One region of the Alteromonas sp. 76-1 genome, then DNA from elsewhere that is predicted to be linked to it. Evidence: predicted binding sites of a transcription regulator. Region 1 holds the regulator's gene; each other region holds the start of a gene.

Region 1 (4,655 bases):
TGATCAGCCCGTGGAAATACGTGGCTTACAATATGTGATTAACAGCAATGGGTTTAACGCTAATTTGCGTACCCAGGAATACGAGTTAATAGACCATGTACAAACCATTTATTCGCCTAGCCACTAAAGCATTAGCGACTAGCCTCGCTGTTAGCCTATTTGCTATTGCGGCTATAGCGGCTGAAAGCGACTTTAATAAACCAATTAAAGTTGACTCGAAATCGCAATTTGTTGACGGTAAAAACAAAACCTCATTGTTTAAAGATGATGTAAGGATTACTCAAGGTTCTTTGGTGATAAATGCTGATGAAGTTGAAGTGATTGCCAGCGAAGGTGATGGACGAGAGATATTCGTGGCTCGCGGCAAACCAGCCAGCTATTCGCAAAAACTTGAAGACGGTGCTCCTGTTACAGCGAAGGCCAATGAAATTCGCTATGAAGTAGTAAATCGAACTATTTCTTTACAAGGAAATGCTGAGCTACAGCAAGACACCAGTAAAGTACAAGGCGACAAGATTACCTTCGACATGGTCACTGAACAATTACTTGCAACAGGCGGCGAAGACGGCGAAGGTGGCAGAGTCACTACCGTATTTACCCCTGAGGCAATACGTAAAGCGTCATCGAATAACGAAGACGATAAGGCGGACGACAACTAATCATGGCAACGTTGAGCGCACAGAGCCTTGCAAAGGCTTATAAAGCACGTCAAGTGGTTCGCGATGTAAGCTTATCAGTATCGACGGGGCAAATCGTTGGACTACTCGGCCCTAATGGTGCCGGTAAAACGACTACCTTCTACATGATTGTTGGCTTAGTTCCCTTAGATAAGGGCAAAATCAGTATTGATGACAGCGAATTAACTCACGAGCCCATGCACGAACGTGCTCGCCGCGGTATTGGGTATTTGCCGCAAGAAGCCTCTATTTTTAGAAAATTGACGGTGTTTGAGAACATCATGGCTATCTTGCAAACCCGTAAAGGGTTAAGTTCATCAGAACAAGAACAAGAAGCCGATGCGCTACTTGATGAATTTAATATCAACCATATACGTAATAGTACGGGTATGAGTTTATCCGGTGGTGAACGCCGCCGAGTAGAAATCGCACGAGCATTAGCAGCCGATCCGCAATTTATTTTGCTTGATGAGCCATTTGCTGGTGTTGATCCTATATCGGTTAATGATATAAAGAAGATCATTCAACATCTTCGTGACAGAGGAATTGGAATCCTCATCACCGATCACAACGTAAGAGAAACACTGGATGTGTGTGAGAAAGCGTATATTGTGAGCCAAGGCGAACTCATCGCGCAAGGGACGGCAGAACAAGTTTTAAGTAATCAGAAAGTAAGGGATGTATACCTAGGAGAACAATTCAGGCTATAGTTACTGTAACCGAATTGTCATTTTCAGTTTTAAGCACGGGTATATTCACAACAAGAGTTTAAAAATAAGACGTAGATGAAACCATCTTTACAGCTAAAGTTCAGTCAACAACTTACCATGACACCGCAGTTGCAGCAGGCAATCAAGCTGCTGCAGTTGTCTACGCTCGACCTGCAGCAAGAGATTCAGGAAGCACTTGACTCAAACCCTCTTTTAGAAGTTGAAGAAGGCGGTGATGACCACCCGGTTGAGAAAAACAACATGGATGGTGACGACCCTTCTGTGGAAGCGGCTCCCACTGCATCTAGCGATTCGTTGGAAGCTGGTGACGCGCTTGAAAAGAACGACCTTCCCGACGAGTTGCCAATCGACAGCACATGGGATGAGTATTACTCGGCCTCTTCTGCCCCCGCTCCTGGCCCATCGAATAATGATGACGACCAACTGTTTCAGGGTGAAACCACCGACAATATTCAAGACCATTTGCTTTGGCAGATGCGTTTAACCCCGTTTTCAGATACAGACCGCGCCATTGCTACCGCCATTATCGACTCCATTGATGAATCTGGTTACCTTAACGTACCCATTGAACAGATTTTAGAATCGGTAAACTCTGACGATGTTGAAGAGTTGGTAGAAATGGACGAAGTTGAATGTGTACTAAAACGTATTCAAATGTTCGACCCTATTGGTTCAGGTTCACGTACACCGCAAGAATGTTTGCTCGTGCAGCTTCGCCAGTTCTCAGACGATACGCCATGGCTCACCGAAGCCAGACAGCTTATTAATGAGTACTCAGACCTGCTGAGCAGCAAAGATTACCGTACGTTAATGCGCAAGAGCCGTTTGAAAGAAGATCAACTTCGCGAAGCCATGCGCTTATTGCAAACGTTGAATCCTCGTCCTGGCAGTGCATTAATTACTAAAGAACCCGAATACGTTATTCCTGATGTTTCGGTAAACAAAAAGAATGGCCGTTGGGTAGTAGAACTTAATCCCGACAGCTTGCCAAAATTAAGCGTAAATCAACAATACGCTGCCATGAGCCGACGCTCTAAAAACAGCAGCGATTCGCAATTTATTCGCTCGCATATGCAAGAAGCCAAGTGGTTTATAAAAAGCCTTGAGTCAAGAAACGACACCTTGATGAAAGTAGCAAACTGTATTGTGCAGCAACAAATGGGCTTTTTCGAGCACGGCCCAGAAATGATGAAACCAATGGTGCTAAATGATGTCGCAGAAATGGTAGATATGCATGAATCCACCATTTCACGTGTCACCACGCAAAAGTATATGCATACCCCTCGTGGCATTTTCGAGTTGAAGTATTTCTTCTCTAGCCATGTAGCAACGGAATCTGGTGGTGAGTGTTCATCTACCGCTATTCGCGCGTTAATTAAAAAGCTTGTGGCAGCGGAAACGCCCAGCAAGCCATTAAGCGATAGCAAGATTGCTCAATTGTTGGCCGAACAAGGCATTAAAGTAGCCCGGCGGACAATAGCAAAATACCGGGAATCGTTATCGATTCCGCCGTCAAACCAACGCAAAAGCCTTATCTAAAGGCCTTGATAATTTAAGGAAGACGAAATATGCAAATCAACCTTACCGGTCATCATGTCGAAATTACTGACTCTTTGCGTAGCTATGTCGATACTAAGTTCAGCAAACTAGAGCGTCACTTTGATCACATATCTAATGTGCATGTCATCCTGAACGTCGAAAAACTCAATCAAAAAGCCGAAGCCACCATGCACCTTAGCGGCGCAGAAGTGTTTGCTTCATCTCATAATACAGACATGTATGCGGCGATAGACAGCATGATCGACAAACTCGACAGGCAAGTTATCAAGCATAAGGAAAAGCTGAAAAAGCACTAAATATTAGTATGGAAATTCAAGCCATAGTAAGTTTGGACCGCACCGAGTGTGCGGTTCAATGTAATAGCAAAAAGCGTATTCTTGAGATTATTAGCGACATTGCCGCTAAGAATAATCCCGACATCGATCAGGCCACAGTGCTAGCGAGCCTACTTGCCCGTGAACGAATGGGAAGTACGGGGATTGGCAATGGCATTGCATTGCCTCATGGTCGTTTACCGGGTTTAGAACACGTTATCGCCATTATTGTAACTAGTCACCCTGCCATCGATTTTGATGCGCTTGACGACCAGCCCGTAGATATATTCTTTGCCTTGTTGGTGCCTGAAGAGAAAACAGAAGGTCACTTACAAACACTCGCTACCGTGGCGGGTAAGCTAAGTGATAAAGAAACGGTGAAAGCCATTAGACGGGCCTCCACCAGTGACGACATTATTACGGCTTTAAGCTAAAAAAGCACAGCACCATATTTTTAGAGGGAGAAATGCAGGTGAAACTGATTATTATCAGTGGTCGATCCGGTTCAGGAAAATCAGTTGCGCTACGTGCCCTTGAAGACTTAGGTTACTATTGCGTAGATAATATTCCGGTTAACCTTCTCCCTACTCTTACCCATACCGTGGTTGATGAATATGACCAAGTTGCGGTAAGTATCGATGTAAGAAACCTGCCCAAAAACCCAGCGGACTTGGTAGAAATTTTAGATTACCTACCCTCATCGTGGTCTATGACCATTGTGTACATCGACGCAAGCGACGATGTGCTGGTGAAGCGTTTCAGCGAAACCCGCCGACTGCATCCGTTAGCCAAACTCAACAAATCATTATCTGAGTCTATAAAGGCCGAATCAGATTTACTTGCGCCTATCGTTGAACGCGCCGATTTGTATATTGATACGGATAAACTCACTATTCATCAACTCGCAGAACTTATCCGCGAACGAATTCTAGGTAAGAAAAGCTCTCGCTTAGTATTGGTGTTTGAATCGTTTGGCTTTAAGCACGGTATTCCTAAAGACGCAGATTACGTGTTCGATGCAAGGTTTTTACCCAACCCGCATTGGGAACCAGATTTAAAGCACTTAACGGGCTTAGATGCGCCGGTTGAAGTATTTTTGGGTTCTCAACCTGTTGTAACCAAATTTATTTGGCAAATTCAGAACCTAATCACTACATGGCTGCCACATTTGGAACGCAATAACCGTAGTTATGTCACCATTGCGATTGGTTGTACTGGCGGTCAGCACCGCTCAGTATTTATTGCACAATCGTTAGCGAAAACCTTTGGCGAAATACACCCCGATGTGCAAATTCGCCACCGCGAGTTAAACTAGTAATGACCATTGAAAAAACACTAACTATAGTCAATAAGCTAGGCCTACATGCGCGCGC
Region 2 (4,655 bases), 310 kb from region 1:
TGAATGCCATCCGGTGATTCAATACCAATAAAGTCACCACCTTGAGAAAACACAAGCTTAGCTGCTGTAACGCCGTTACCCGTGTTAGTACCTAGCGAGTTTACCGCTGTAGTGGGGTCGGAATCAGTACCGGTAGAGTTCACTAAATCAGTAAGTTGATCGTCTACCGCTGTCGCCACATACCATTCATTGTCTGCCGCCACATCTTTAACAAAATAGTAAGTCATCACGTGGCTGTCGCCTAGTGAGTCATAAACCGTTACCGAGGTTGCCGCATTGTAGGTAAGTGGATCTTGTGGATCAAATGCGGCTGGATCTAATCCCTGATCACCAGCAGGTAAGTTCATACGAATATCAACTTCTGAGGTTTGTGCTGGAGAACCTGATGAATCTGGAATTTGCACTGGCTCTGTAGTACTCAATGCAACCGATGAACTGGTAGAGTCTGAATTAACAGGGAAACCTAAAAGTAAGTCGCCGTTACTGTTAACCACGTAGTTGTCGTCATCTAACTTGAATTGACCGGCACGGGTAAACGAGAAGTCTCGTGAGGTTTCATCAGGCACGGTGGCAAAGAAACCATTCCCAGTAATCGCCAAATCAAGTGCAGTATTGGTGAACTGCAAGCTACCTTGCGAAAACTGCTGGGCCACATCTTGTGTCAAAACACCGTCGCCCACTTTGGTTTTACTTCCAGCCAATAGTGATGTGGCGTACACGTCGCCGAATTCAGCGCGAGACTCTTTAAAGCCAACAGTATTTACGTTTGCGATGTTATTCGCGGTTACATCTAAATCTTTTTGTGCGGCAGCTACGCCACTTAGTGCAATATTAAAAGACATGCTTCTTTCTCCTGCTAACTGCCGATTTGAATAACGTCATCAAGACTAATGCTGACTTCGCCATCTAAATTTAAAATTACGCCCTGACCACTGCCGGCCAAACTAACACTTCCTACATGACGATTAATGGCAGTATTCAATTGAACGCCTTCACCGTTTAATTCGCCTGTAGCACTGATTACGTAGTCACCCGCTGGCATATCGTTGCCTTGGGTGTCCTTGCCATCCCATTCAAATTGAATGTTGCCAGCAGCTTGTGTGCCAGCATCAATAGTCTTAATCACTTCACCGTATTGATTTTCAACAGTGATAGTCATGTTTTGTACGCTCTGCTCATTGACCACAACACCCGATACGCCTGCAGCGTCGCTAGACATGTGCCCTACGTTGCCCTGTACCAACACGTTCTGACCAATCAAGCTAGATGCTTGCAATGCTTGGTTAGATGTCATCGAGGCGGCGAATGACTCGAACTTATCATTCAACTGAGAAATACCATCAGCCATAGTGAATGATGTCATTTGCGCTACCATCTGATCGTTATCTACGGGTTTAGTAGGATCCTGATTCGCTAATTGCTCGGTTAACATGGCAAAAAAGTCTTCTTGCGAAAGCTGTTGCTCTGTTCCATCGACAACCGGAACCGTCTCTTCTTGCCAGTAGAGTTCGTTGTTCAGGCCAGTGGTGTTGTTAATTGTGGTCACAGTATTTTCCTCACATTACCTATGCGGCAACTTATTGCCCTTGTCCTAGTTGCAATACCCGACGGAATATCCGTTTGGTGGTATCAGCAACCTGAACGTTGGTTTCATAGGCTTTTGACGCCGACATCATATTTGCCATTTCTTCAACGATGTTGACGTTTGGCTTATAGATATAACCCTCTTCGTCAGCCATTGGGTTATGCGGGGCATACTCAACTTGCAATGGCGCATCGCTTTCTACAATTCCCTTAACTTCAACACCCACACCCTTGCTTTGATCGCCCATAGCTCGCTGCAACTCAGCGGCAAACACTGGGTGTCTTGCACGATACGTTTCGTCATAACTACTGCTTACCGAATTCGCGTTAGCAATGTTACTAGCGGTGGTGTTTAAACGAACATTTTCAGCTTCCATACCGGTACTGGAAATTGACATCACATTAAATAAGCTCATGATTACTGGCCTCCAGAACTAAGGGCTTTTTTCATACCTTTAACTTTACCGTTAATAAACTCAAGTGTGGCTTGGTAACGTAAACCGTTATCTAAAAAGCGGTTACGTTCTGCCTGTACTTCCACCGTATTGCCGTCTCCGGTATCCGGTTGAGTGGGTATGCGGTATTGCATTTCAAAATTTGATGCAACCGACGATACATCGCCACCTATGTGTTTATCGTGTGTTCTTACTAAGCTTCCACCGCCCAATTTGTGCTGCCCATCTTGGGCGCTCATGGCTGACTCCATCGCTTTATTAAAGTCGATGTCTTTCGCCTTATAACCAGGGGTATTGGCGTTCGCTAGGTTTCCAGAGATGACTTCCATCCTGTCGGTGCGTATTGCTAACGCCGACTGATGAAACCCGACTAACTTGTCGAGATTTATGGCCATATTGAAAACTCCTAGCTGCGAAATTCCGGAAATACGCCATCAGTAAATAATGACGAATTATCTGTTATAGGATTTTACTAGCAAGGCAGATGCCAACCTGAAGATTGGCACTGTATAAAAATGAGAAAAGAAATAGAGGGAATTTTAAATATTTAACTAAATTCAGTACGTTAGGTATTTATTTCTTTTGATAGTACAAGCCAGGATTACATTTAATCATGGCATACGTATCGCTTGCCGCACTGATAGATTCAGACGCGCCAAGGAAAAGGACACCGGCAGGTTGCAGCTGTCCGGCAATTTGTTGCAGTATCTTTTGTTTCACATCTGCCGAAAAATAAATCAGCACATTGCGGCAAAAAACGATGTCGAAGCGGCCAAGTGCTGCATAGGAAGTTAACAAATTCAAACTTCTGAATGAAACCATGTTGCGCACTTCTGGCTTAACCTGCATCTGCCCACTTTCATGAGGTTGGAAAAACATAGCCCTACGTTGTGGCGATAACCCTCTAGCAAGCGAAAGTTCATCGTATAACCCTTGGCTACACTTGTTTAGCATTTCAGAAGAAAGGTCGGTAGCGACAATTTCAACCCCTTGCCTAAGCAAGCCTGGTCGCTGTTTTTGGAACTCTAATATTGACATAGCAATAGAATAAGGCTCTTGTCCAGACGAACAAGCTGCGCTCCAAATTCTAAGCTTTTGATTTTTTGTTGCGAGTTGAGGAAGTAAATCGCGTTGTAGTAACTCAAATGGATAAGTATCTCTAAACCACAACGTTTCGTTTGTGGTCATCGCATCAATGACGCTTTGTAAAAGGTTACGATCGTAACCTTTTACTACTACATCAATAAGCGCATCAGTATTGTCATAGTCATGCTTATATAACAACGACGCAAGCCTGCTTCTTACAAGGTATTGCTTGTTTTCCCCGAGTACTATTCCACATTGTTTCTCGAGGAAGTGCCGAAACTTTTCATAGCTTGCCGGCGACACATTTTTATTATCCAACCCCTACCGCTCCGTTATTCACAATCCGTCATTAACCACTTCTGAACTGCTGTTGCTAGTTCATCGGGGTGAAATTTCGCAATAAAGTCATCCGCTCCCACTTTTTGAACCATGGCTTGATTGAATACGCCACTTAAAGAAGTGTGAAGCACAACATGGAGCTTTTGAAGTTCAGGTGTATTTTTAATTTCCGCCGTAAGGGTGTATCCGTCCATCTCTGGCATTTCTATATCGGAAACTAATACCCCTATCCGCTTAGTAATATCACCATATTCTTCAGCGATTTCCTTTAAACGGTTTAACGCTTCTAAACCATTTTTTGCCAGCTCAATTTCTAATCCGAGCGAGGTTAGCGCTTTTTTAACCTGGTTTCTTGCTACCGCTGAATCATCAGCAATGAAGATAATTTTATCTTCCTTACCTTCCGTAGTTAGCCCTTCCGCAACATCGGCGCTTACTTCTGCATTTAGCGGTGAAATTTCATTGAGGATTTTTTCTACGTCGAGAATTTCAATTAATTCGTTTTCTACTTCAGTAACAGCGGTTAAGTAACTTGCTCGGCCTGTCCCTTGGGGAGGCGGCATAATGGCATCCCAGTTGGTGTTAATAATGCGCTCAACAGCACCCACTAAAAACCCTTGAACAGAACGATTGTATTCAGCAATAACGATAAAGGCGTTTGATAAATCTTCAATACGCTTGCCGCCAGTTGCCATACTTAAATCGATGACAGAAATAGTTTGCCCACGAATATGTGCTATTCCGCGAACTAGCGAGTTCAACTTCGGCATTGAAGTCAGTGGTGGACACTGGAGCACTTCACGTACTTTAAACACGTTTATACCAAAGCGTTGACGACCGTTAAGCCTGAACAACAATAACTCAAGACGGTTTTGACCAACTAATTGGGTTCGTTGGTTAACCGAGTCTAAAATTCCCGACATATCTCACCTCTTTTTAATACTGGGCATGATCATTGCCTTCACTAAAGAGAATAGACAATATCACTAAATGTATGCAGGTCAAACGACAGAAAAATGACGGTTTCGCTGCATGTACAACTTAATCACGGACGTACGCAAGTTATTGTCTCAACCTAATTTGTCTTATAAGCATAGACAATAACTCAGTAAGTGAACACGAAAAGTGACTATGAAAAATTTAAAAAATGTAAAATCTTGGCTTACAGGAGTTCGTCTGCCACTTTTCACT
Region 3 (4,655 bases), 1.2 Mb from region 1:
GGCTACGAAAATGGTTTTTTCCTTATTGATGACTCATTAATACAGTTAAACCTTTATAAAGTAGAAATTCCCACGTTACGGTATTACATGATCATTGGTGTGGAGTTTGATGAAGCATTGCTGCAAGAACTAAAAAATCTTGTTGATGCTGAAATTATTATCACCGATATGACTGACAATACGCCTATTTCATCAACGCTCTCGCCAGAGCAAGTAGAATCAGTGTTAACAAGTGACCCCACGCCTTCTTGGGTCGATGTAACTTTCAAGCAGAAAAACACCTACATAAGCCGTGAAGTTAGCTTGGTGTCGATGTCAGAACTTCCGGTACGCATCACTATAGCTGTAGATGTCTCGGAGGCCTATCAGGCGTTTACCAATATCCAACTAAGTATTTTGGTGTTAACCCTAGTTGCAGTTTTGGTGGCGTTGGGGTTCTCAATGCTACTGGCTCGAAATGTCAGCAGTTCCGTTTCTAACCTTGTTAAAGCAGTTAACAGGGTAGCGGGCGGTGAATATGGCGCGACACTAGATAAACCATCAAAGTTACGTGAAATTAGTGAGCTCGCTACTGCAGTGGATAGCATGCAAGAGAGCATTCAAAACCGAGAGAAGCATATTCGGTACCAAGCACAGCACGACGTGCTAACCGGCTTGTTTAATCGCAATTATGTTGAAGGCTATTTTGATGGGAAAATGTCTGAAAATGTAAATTTGCAGGTTGTTGCTATCACCATTATTGGCTTTAGAACCACTAACGACCTTTATGGGTATTCTAACGGTGACAACACGCTTAAGGCACTTGCTACGCGTTTGCTGCGTTGGCCTGGTACATCTGCACGTTTAGCGGGGGGAGAAATTCTCTATATTACCGATACAGCGTTAGATGAAAATCAACTCGAAACATTGAAGCACATTTTAGAGCAACCCGTCGAGAGTAACCTAATCTCCATCCCTGTCAAAGTGGCGATGGCTGTGGTGTCTTGCCCTCAGGATGCCACCAACTCAGAAGAACTATTTCGTAAAGTTAATATTGTTACCGACGAAGCTATTCACTCTAATTCATGGTGTGTGCATTATCGCCCCGAACTTGAGGCTAAGTACGTTAGGCGTTTGACCATTACTACCGAGCTTAAGCGGGCGCTTTCTAGCAATCAAAGCGAGCTTTCAATGGTGTATCAACCTAAAATTGATCTCAGCACGATGAAAGTATGCAGCATGGAAGCGCTAATAAGGTGGAACAACGAAACACTTGGCTTCGTTCCGCCAGATGAGTTTATTACTATTGCTGAACAGGCAGGCCTAATTGAACAAGTCACGACATGGGTTATGCAACGAACCATTGCTGATTTGTCGTACTTTAGGCAGAAAGGTTATGGCTTTACGGTTGCAATGAATTTATCCACTCAAGATATTCAAAATAAACCGTTACTCGATAAATTGGTTTCTATACTTACCGACGCAGCACTTTCTCCAGATGCCCTAGAGCTAGAAATCACAGAGAGTGATTTGGTGGCCGATGCGTCGCTTGCTATTGAAAACTTAAACGCGTTGACGAGCAGGGGGTTTCACTTTGCCATTGACGACTTTGGCACTGGCTACTCTTCACTTGCCTATTTGAAGAACCTGCCTGTCGATACAATTAAAATTGATAAAAGCTTCATATTGTCGTTAGCGACCGATGATAACGATAAACAAATAGTGCATACCGTCTTGGGCTTAGCTTCAGCGTTCGACTTAAAAGTGGTCGCAGAAGGGGTAGAAGACGAGATGTCGCTGAATATTTTGAAAGAATGGGGCTGTGATATTGCGCAAGGTTACTTCATTAGCCGACCATTAGCGAAGGATGCGCTGGAAGAGTGGTTAGAGAATTCACCTTTAGGCGAATAGACGGGAACCGGTAAATTCCTTATTGTTGGCAGTATATATGCATTATAAAAACAAAGTCTGCTCAAAAACGTTAGATATTGCCGTTTGAGTGGGTAAACTGTGAAATTACTTCAAAAACAAGGATATTATTATGGACATTATTCGCATTATACTTTCAATTTTACTGCCTCCTCTAGGTGTGTTCTTACAAGTTGGTATTGGCGCTCAGTTTTGGATAAACATCCTTCTAACATTGTTTGGCTATTTCCCTGGTGTTATCCACGCCGTGTATATTATTGCTAAACGATAGTTAAGTTTACTAAGTTTTAGTAAACCAAGCATTAAAAGAAAGGCCAGTCTATGACTGGCCTTTTTTGTATCAGTAAGATTTATGTAAAACGCGCGCCTAATGAGGCGCGAGTTCTTTTGCCATTTCTTCTTGGTAAGCGTCGGCAAGTTTATTCTTTTGAGAATCGTTAAGAAGTCGGCCAGCAACTTGAAAAAATTCTTGCTCTTCATCAGCAAGATGATGCTCAACTTTTTCTTGAAGAGATTTTAAGTGACGTAGCCACCCGGGGGAGTCCATTTTGGTCTCATCCAATTTTTCGATAAGCTCATCAATCTCGTGGTGCTCTGCAATTCCATGGCGGGTCAAATCTACCGCTTCATCTTTTTTAAGCAGCGGAGAATAAAAATGACGTTCCTCAGCCACTGCATGGCTTTCAAGCTGATCTTTCAACTCTTGGTAGTATTCACGGCGGGCAGCGGTGTCTCCGCTGGTCTCAGCGAGAATTTTAAGTAACAATCGTTGCTTCTCATGATCTTGGCGTAGTGCTTCAAAAATTTTCATCGGTAATCCCTCAACTAGTTGTACTGAATAGGTGGCGTAAAAAGCACTTTAACTAATGCCAGAAGCGTTCCACTATATTGAGCTCACTAAGTCATTGTAAATGCAGCTTTTAGCGGTTACTTATTATTTCGATACATAAGGAACCGCTTAAATAATGCATTTCTTACATAGGGTTTACGGTAATCTTTACCTAACGCTATTGCGCTATGGATTAACTATTGTTTTGTGTGTGGTCGATTCCAGTTAATACTCGTAAACTTGCAGGGTGTGTAGTGATACTAATTTCACTTGCGCTGAAAATCTCACCATCAACTGCATAAGATACTTCTTCGTCAAAATAAAGAGATATCGAAGGGGTTTGTTTGTGCTTAATACTGTCTGAACTGGTTTTATATTCTTCAGGTCCAAACACTAGCTCGGCCAAAGAAAGTAATTGTCGGTCGGATGAATCTTGTGGGGTTAGCCAGGTAATATCTAATTTACCATCAGTCACATCGGGTAAATTTCCGCCTTGCGCGAGTGCGGTGGTAAGTGGTGCGGCATTAGCGATGACTAAGCTTGGCGTTTCCAAATGCTGAGATTCTTCATCATCAAATTTTACCTGAAAACTAAGATTATCATTTTTTCCTATCGCTTCCCAAAGCCCTTTAAGGTAGGCAAATTGTCCGCCCGAGTCTTTCTCACCCCGTCCCGCAGCAGATATCATATGCTCTTCAAATCCCACCGCAGCAACCAGCAACATCATTCGGCCATTACACTGGGCAGTATCGATATCTGCGGTTTTACCGTCAATAATGACGTCACACGCTGTACTGATAGGAACAATTTTACTGGCATAACCATGGAGTACCTGACAAAGGGCATTGGCCGTACCAAGGGGAATTACCCCTAAAGTGACATTCTTATCGGTAAGGGCATTGGCCACCTCCGTTATGGTACCGTCGCCACCACAAGCTACGATAATTTGTGCCCCATCGCCTAAGGCTTCTTTAGCCAAGACTTCGCCGTTTATTTCTTCGGTTGTTTCTTTAACGGTAACTTTAAACTTTTCGTTAAGTCGTGCCAGAATATCAGCCTTTTCAACTTCCCATTTACCCCCTCCTGCAACGGGGTTAGCAATAAGGGTAAGGCGCTTGGTCAATGACAAGCTCCCACCATTCTTTATTTTTTCCAGAGCTGCCAATTGATGTTTGTTTAGCCTTGCTGTTGAACGAACCGATTGAATTTTATCCATCGCATCTAGAATGGATAGGGAAGGATCCCTGGCCAGTAGATAGGCGGCTAGCACTAATACAGAGCGGCCTCTACCTAGTGCACAATGCACAACTACATTCTTACCTTCAACGAGCTGTTGATCTAACCAGTTAATTGCAAGGGTTAGTTGTTCTTGAGTGGGGCTGGTATGATCAAGAACAGGGATGTTCAAATAATCAAAATCTAATTGATAGGCGGTCCAGTCTAAGCCATCGAATTCGGCAGTAACGTCTAAAATAGCGTTAATATTGTTGTTTTTCAGCATATCTACATGTTGTGAAGACATGCGACAACCTAAATAAAGTTGCTCATCAATTTTTTGAAAAGGGGGAACCTTGTCGGTACGCCTTGCATACTCGTTGTATAACCAGCTTCCCATTAAAAATGGAACGAATATCCAACGAATATAAATAGGGATTGAACCATCTTCGCGTTTTCTGAACAATGCAGGGTAGTTAAGCAAGTAGGCGCTACTAACTGCAATCAGCGAAAAACTGATCCAAGCAAAGATAACAGAGAGCCATAGTATTGGGCTAAACCAAGTTAGCACTAATGCTAAAATTGCGCCGAGTACATAATATTTAACCATCTTCATACTGTTCACATTTCCTTTGTTCAAACATTCAGTTTATTTATACAGTGGTTCCGCCAATTTTGTTTATTACTAATGAGCATCTATGAA
Region 4 (4,655 bases), 120 kb from region 1:
ATAAGCGCTTTTGCTGCCATCGCGTAAACTTCAGGCTTATACACTTTGCGTGCAGTTTCTTTATACCAATCGTCTGATTTGGGCTCTGAAATTTGTCCCCAGCGGCGCATTTGCGTCAAATACCAAATCGCATCACTGTAAAATGGATAAGTAGCGTTGTAGCGGAAGAATACGTTGAAGTCTGGCACTTCACGCTTGTCGCCTTTTTCATATTCGAAGGTGCCTGTCATGCTGTTAGCCAATACATCTTCATCAGCGCCAACATAGTTACTTTTCGCTAAGATTTTTACTGCTTCTGGGCGGTTAGCGTTGTCATTTTCATCTAACCACATCGCGGCACGAATTAACGCTTTAACCACACGAATGTGAGTATTTGGGTACTTCTTAGCCCACGCTTGGCTTACACCAAATACTTTCTCTGGGTTGTTTTTCCAAATTTCGTAATCGGTAATAACCGGCACACCAATGCCTTTAAATACTGCCTGCTGGTTCCAAGGTTCGCCTACGCAATACCCATAGATAGTGCCGGCTTCCATCGTAGCTGGCATTTGAGGGGGAGGGGTAACTGATAGCAAAGCTTCAGCATCAATTTGCCCAGCATTGTCACCTTTGTGGGGTGCATAATAGCCTGGGTGAATACCACCGGCAGCAAGCCAGTATCGAAGCTCGTAGTTATGCGTCGATACAGGAAAAACCATACCCATGTTAAACGGCTTACCCGCATCACGGTATTCTTCAACCACTGGCTTTAAATAATCAGCTTTAATAGGGTGAACAGGTTTGCCGTCTTCCACCGGAATATGGGCTTTCATTTTTTCCCATATTTCGTTTGAAACAGTGATGCCATTACCATTTAGATCCATACTGAACGCCGTCACTACATGCGCTTCGGTACCAAAACCAATGGTTGCGCCAAGAGGTTGCCCTGCTAGCATGTGGGCGCCATCAAGTTGGCCGTCAATGGTTCTATCAAGCAACACTTTCCAGTTTGCTTGGGCTTCTAAGGTGACATATAAACCTTCATCTTCAAAAAAGCCTTTTTCATAAGCAATGGCCAATGGCGCCATATCAGTCAATTTGATAAAACCAAATTTTAATTCTTCTTTTTCTGGCCAACCCACTTTTTCATCGCTTTGTGCGCTAGCAAGTGGCGCGCCTAAGGTAAAAGAAAGAGCTATCGCAGCGGTTATACCTGCTGTCATTTTTTTCTTTATTTGTTTGAGCATTGAAACGTTTTTAAACTTGGTCATTTATGTTTCCTTTAGCCAAAAAAAAACCCACCAGCGAAGACGAATAAACGTCGCGCTTGGTGGGCTTCGATGCCGAGCCTGTAATCATTAGTTAATGAGGTACAGGCTAACTTATTGTTTGGGTGTTAGATGTTGCTACCAGTACTTAATGTACTTTTTTATTTTGGTATCGCTTAATAGTATAACTGCTATTAATAAAGCAGAGTTCGTGCCAAAACCCTAACACACTGAAATAATAGGATTTAGCAAAAATACAAATAGTAATCATTCTTTTGCCTGAACAATAACAGTGCGTTTATTGCACTAGAAGTGTTCGATGCACAGCATAGGGATGTTAGATGCACAGCGGGGAGGAGAATAGAAACACGAGGGAGACACCACACTCTCCCTCAGTGCTTTATTTATCGTTTTCAGGCTTTACAGCCGTTGGGTGAATTGACCAATGGCGTTTACGACTTCTGAGGAGCCATTTTGAATTTCGTTCATGACTTTGCCCGACTCAGTCGAGTACTCAAGCGCTTCTCTCGCTTTTTCCTGGCCCGCTTCAATGAGTTGCACCGCATTTTCGGTAAGCTTTCTGTTTTCATTTACCACACTGACAATTTCTTCAGTGGCAGTACTGGTTCTTGACGCAAGTTGGCGCACTTCATCAGCAACAACGGCAAAGCCTCTTCCTTGGTCGCCCGCTCTGGCGGCTTCAATTGCCGCATTCAGCGCCAGCAAGTTGGTTTGATCGGCAATACCACTGATGCTTTTAACTAAATCAGCCACTTTTTGCGACTGTTCATCGAGTTCGCGAATCCCCTCGCTAGCTGTCCCCATTTGCGAAGTGAGCTCCCCCATAATTCGCACCATACTACCCACTACCTCTTTACCTTTTTGGGCTTGCTCTCCCGTACCTTCCGATATATTGAAAGCAACATTAGCGGCCTCAGAAATAGCAAATTCCCTTTGCATTTGTTCTGTGATCGCCGTAGCAAATTTAACAACCTTATAAAGCACGCCTTGATCGTTCCTAATAGGGTTGTAGGAGGCTTCCAACCATACATCATTGCCTCGACTATCTACCCGCTTAAAGCGGTCTGAAAACATTTTCCCTTGCGATAGGTCACTCCAAAATTGTCGATATTCTGGTGTGTCGACTTGATCTGCTGGGCAAAATATTTTGTGATGCTTTCCAAGAATTTGCTCTAATGAGTAGCCCATCGTCGATAAAAAATTATCGTTAGCTTTAAGAATTTTGCCTGTCAGGTCAAACTCAATTACCGCGGTGGAACGGTTTAATGCATCTAGCATATCGTTCATTTCACGACTTTTATTGATATTTTTGGTTTGCTCTGCCATGTACAGCGCGATACGCTCTACACCACCGGATTCGTTAGTAATTGGCTGCAATATACCTCTAAACCAGCGGTCTTCACCGTTAGCATTAGCAAGATTTATCGCACCGTGCCAATGCTGTGCTTGCTTAATCGCCGCAACAAACTCTTTCGTGGCGGGCTGCCCCATCACTCCCTGAGGAATGAGGCTATCCATGGTTTTTCCATCGAGCGCATTAGATGAAAAATCTATTGCATCTGAAAAGCTGTCGTTCACTTTACTGATTTTGCCGTTTCTATCCAATTCGACATAAAGCATTTCAGCCCTGAGTTCACTTTCCACCGTATGAAATGATTCAACATCTTTGCGTAAACGCTCTACTTCTTCTAATAATTGCTTATTCTTAAAAAACATCCCGTGCTCCTCGACATTCGGGTATAGCATCTCGCTCACACAAACTTCCCATAACGTTTATGAGAGCAAGCGAGGATGCAAAGTCGTTATTGCTTTACTTGGCTGATCTAAAGATAGCAGAGGATTTACAAGTTACTTAATTATTAGAAGAATTTGAAAACGAATTGATTAATAGACAGTAGCATTAGACGCGAATGGTCTAATGCTGGGTAAACGGTAACTTAGCTTTGTCTCGTTTTGCCCACATTTGTGCAGCAAGCGCATTGGCTTTCTCTACGTCATACCCTTCAAGCAAGATAAGGTAACTCACTAAGGTAGCGTGAATGGCTTGTTCCCCATAAAGATGCGAAGTCTCACCTCGCCAAACCGCGAGCATGTCGTTCACGTTCATTTGCGTATCTTTAAGGGCCATTTTTTCTGTCAACTCTGGAAGAATAATTTCTTCGGTACTTCCATTGCGCGTGACATAGAGTTCGGTTTTTCGTTCACTGTTTACTTCCGGATCTCCTCCATCGCCTCGAAAGCACAGCGCTTCGAACGCAGGAAAACTTTCATTCACACGACAATGTTTATGATCAAGGTGCATGTGATAGACACCCTGCACACAATAAGGAGCAGACGTCGGGTTCAACAAGCGCGCCAAGGTATTTGCGCATGAGCGTAACCCAAACACTTCACGTAATTTTATGATGGTATTAAGCGCTGGCAATAAGTGCGACAGGTCGAGGTAGGTCACACCAAACTCACCCATTTGGCGAGAGGCATCGGCAATACTATTTACTTCTACAAGCCCCAAAGCAGGTAAAGCTTTGCTTGCATACAACCGACCTGAGCCTGGCTCATGGGCGCCATGTAGCATAATGGTGTAATTATTTTTAGCCAGTACCGCGCACGATAACAGATACCAGGGTAACTGGCGGCGCTTACCGGCATAACAGCCCACATCTAATGTAGGTGTTAAGTTAGCAAGTTCAGGTTCTAGTAATTCACGGCATGCATCAATAAACCCAATGACTTCTTCCGGGGTTTCTTCTCGCGTACGCAAGAGCATTAAAAACGCACCACGTTGATCGCCGGTAACCTGATTAGACAAAACCATCTTCATAGACTCGTAAGCTTCTTGGCGGGTAAGACTGCGCCCCCCTTTTTGGCCCTTGCCGATGATTTTTATATAGTTGCTAAATTGCTGAGACATGCTGCTTATTGTGTAAAAGTGATGTATTGACGAGTTGTCGTGACTCTACCACCTTTCCAAAAATAAGTAACGTAGGACCACTAACATTCGCTTCAGACACCAAACTACCAATGGTACCTAAGCTCCCCTCTATCACCCGCTGTTGTGGGCTTGTTGCATTTTCAACTGCCGCTACAGGCCAGTCGTTGGCAATGCCTTGCTTTGCCAACGCGTCGCATAGCAAAGACAAGCGACTTAACCCCATGTAAACCACCACGGTTTGAGAGGCTACGTTTTTTGCCAACTGGGGCATATCGGGCCATGCTTCAGGATTTTGAAAATGGGCAGTAATAAAACTTACTGACTGCGCACAGCGTCTATCCGTTAGCGGGATACCTGTGTAAGCAGACATGCCTGAGGCCGCCGTAATGCCAGGTACAATAGCAAAAGGAATATTTGCTTCTGTCAGTGCCATGGTTTCTTCGCAAGTCCTAGCA

What was found. The regulator sigma-54, encoded in region 1, starts transcription at its own class of promoters, with help from an activator protein. The targets are predictions, from matches to a motif close to GTTGGCACGNNNNTNGNNT.
Region 2: flgB (flagellar basal body rod protein FlgB) is a predicted target of sigma-54. The motif match lies at 2,513-2,531, and genes of this name have one in related genera.
Region 3: ALT761_RS08565 (hemerythrin domain-containing protein) is a predicted target of sigma-54. The motif match lies at 2,775-2,793, and genes of this name have one in related genera.
Region 4: ALT761_RS03145 (CmpA/NrtA family ABC transporter substrate-binding protein) is a predicted target of sigma-54. The motif match lies at 1,448-1,466, and genes of this name have one in related genera.

Annotation. Positions count from the first base shown of each region.
Region 1 is NZ_LR136958.1:858,007-862,661, reverse strand. Features, by position in the region: gene lptC (LPS export ABC transporter periplasmic protein LptC) at 1-127, shown strand, start outside; gene lptA (lipopolysaccharide transport periplasmic protein LptA) at 96-659, shown strand; gene lptB (LPS export ABC transporter ATP-binding protein) at 662-1,387, shown strand; gene ALT761_RS03625 (RNA polymerase factor sigma-54) at 1,463-2,947, shown strand; gene hpf (ribosome hibernation promoting factor) at 2,977-3,264, shown strand; gene ptsN (PTS IIA-like nitrogen regulatory protein PtsN) at 3,273-3,716, shown strand; gene rapZ (RNase adapter RapZ) at 3,755-4,597, shown strand; gene ALT761_RS03605 (HPr family phosphocarrier protein) at 4,600-4,655, shown strand, end outside.
Region 2 is NZ_LR136958.1:1,172,236-1,176,890, reverse strand. Features, by position in the region: gene flgE (flagellar hook protein FlgE) at 1-842, opposite strand, end outside; gene flgD (flagellar hook assembly protein FlgD) at 857-1,546, opposite strand; gene flgC (flagellar basal body rod protein FlgC) at 1,578-2,000, opposite strand; gene flgB (flagellar basal body rod protein FlgB) at 2,003-2,434, opposite strand; gene ALT761_RS04830 (CheR family methyltransferase) at 2,613-3,443, opposite strand; gene ALT761_RS04825 (chemotaxis protein CheV) at 3,458-4,387, opposite strand; gene flgA (flagellar basal body P-ring formation chaperone FlgA) at 4,596-4,655, shown strand, end outside.
Region 3 is NZ_LR136958.1:2,026,183-2,030,837, forward strand. Features, by position in the region: gene ALT761_RS08555 (bifunctional diguanylate cyclase/phosphodiesterase) at 1-1,890, shown strand, start outside; gene ALT761_RS08560 (YqaE/Pmp3 family membrane protein) at 2,021-2,179, shown strand; gene ALT761_RS08565 (hemerythrin domain-containing protein) at 2,276-2,719, opposite strand; gene ALT761_RS08570 (diacylglycerol kinase family protein) at 2,931-4,568, opposite strand.
Region 4 is NZ_LR136958.1:739,832-744,486, reverse strand. Features, by position in the region: gene ALT761_RS03145 (CmpA/NrtA family ABC transporter substrate-binding protein) at 1-1,250, opposite strand, end outside; gene ALT761_RS03140 (methyl-accepting chemotaxis protein) at 1,668-2,984, opposite strand; gene ALT761_RS03135 (glycosyl transferase family protein) at 3,184-4,179, opposite strand; gene cobA (uroporphyrinogen-III C-methyltransferase) at 4,163-4,655, opposite strand, start outside.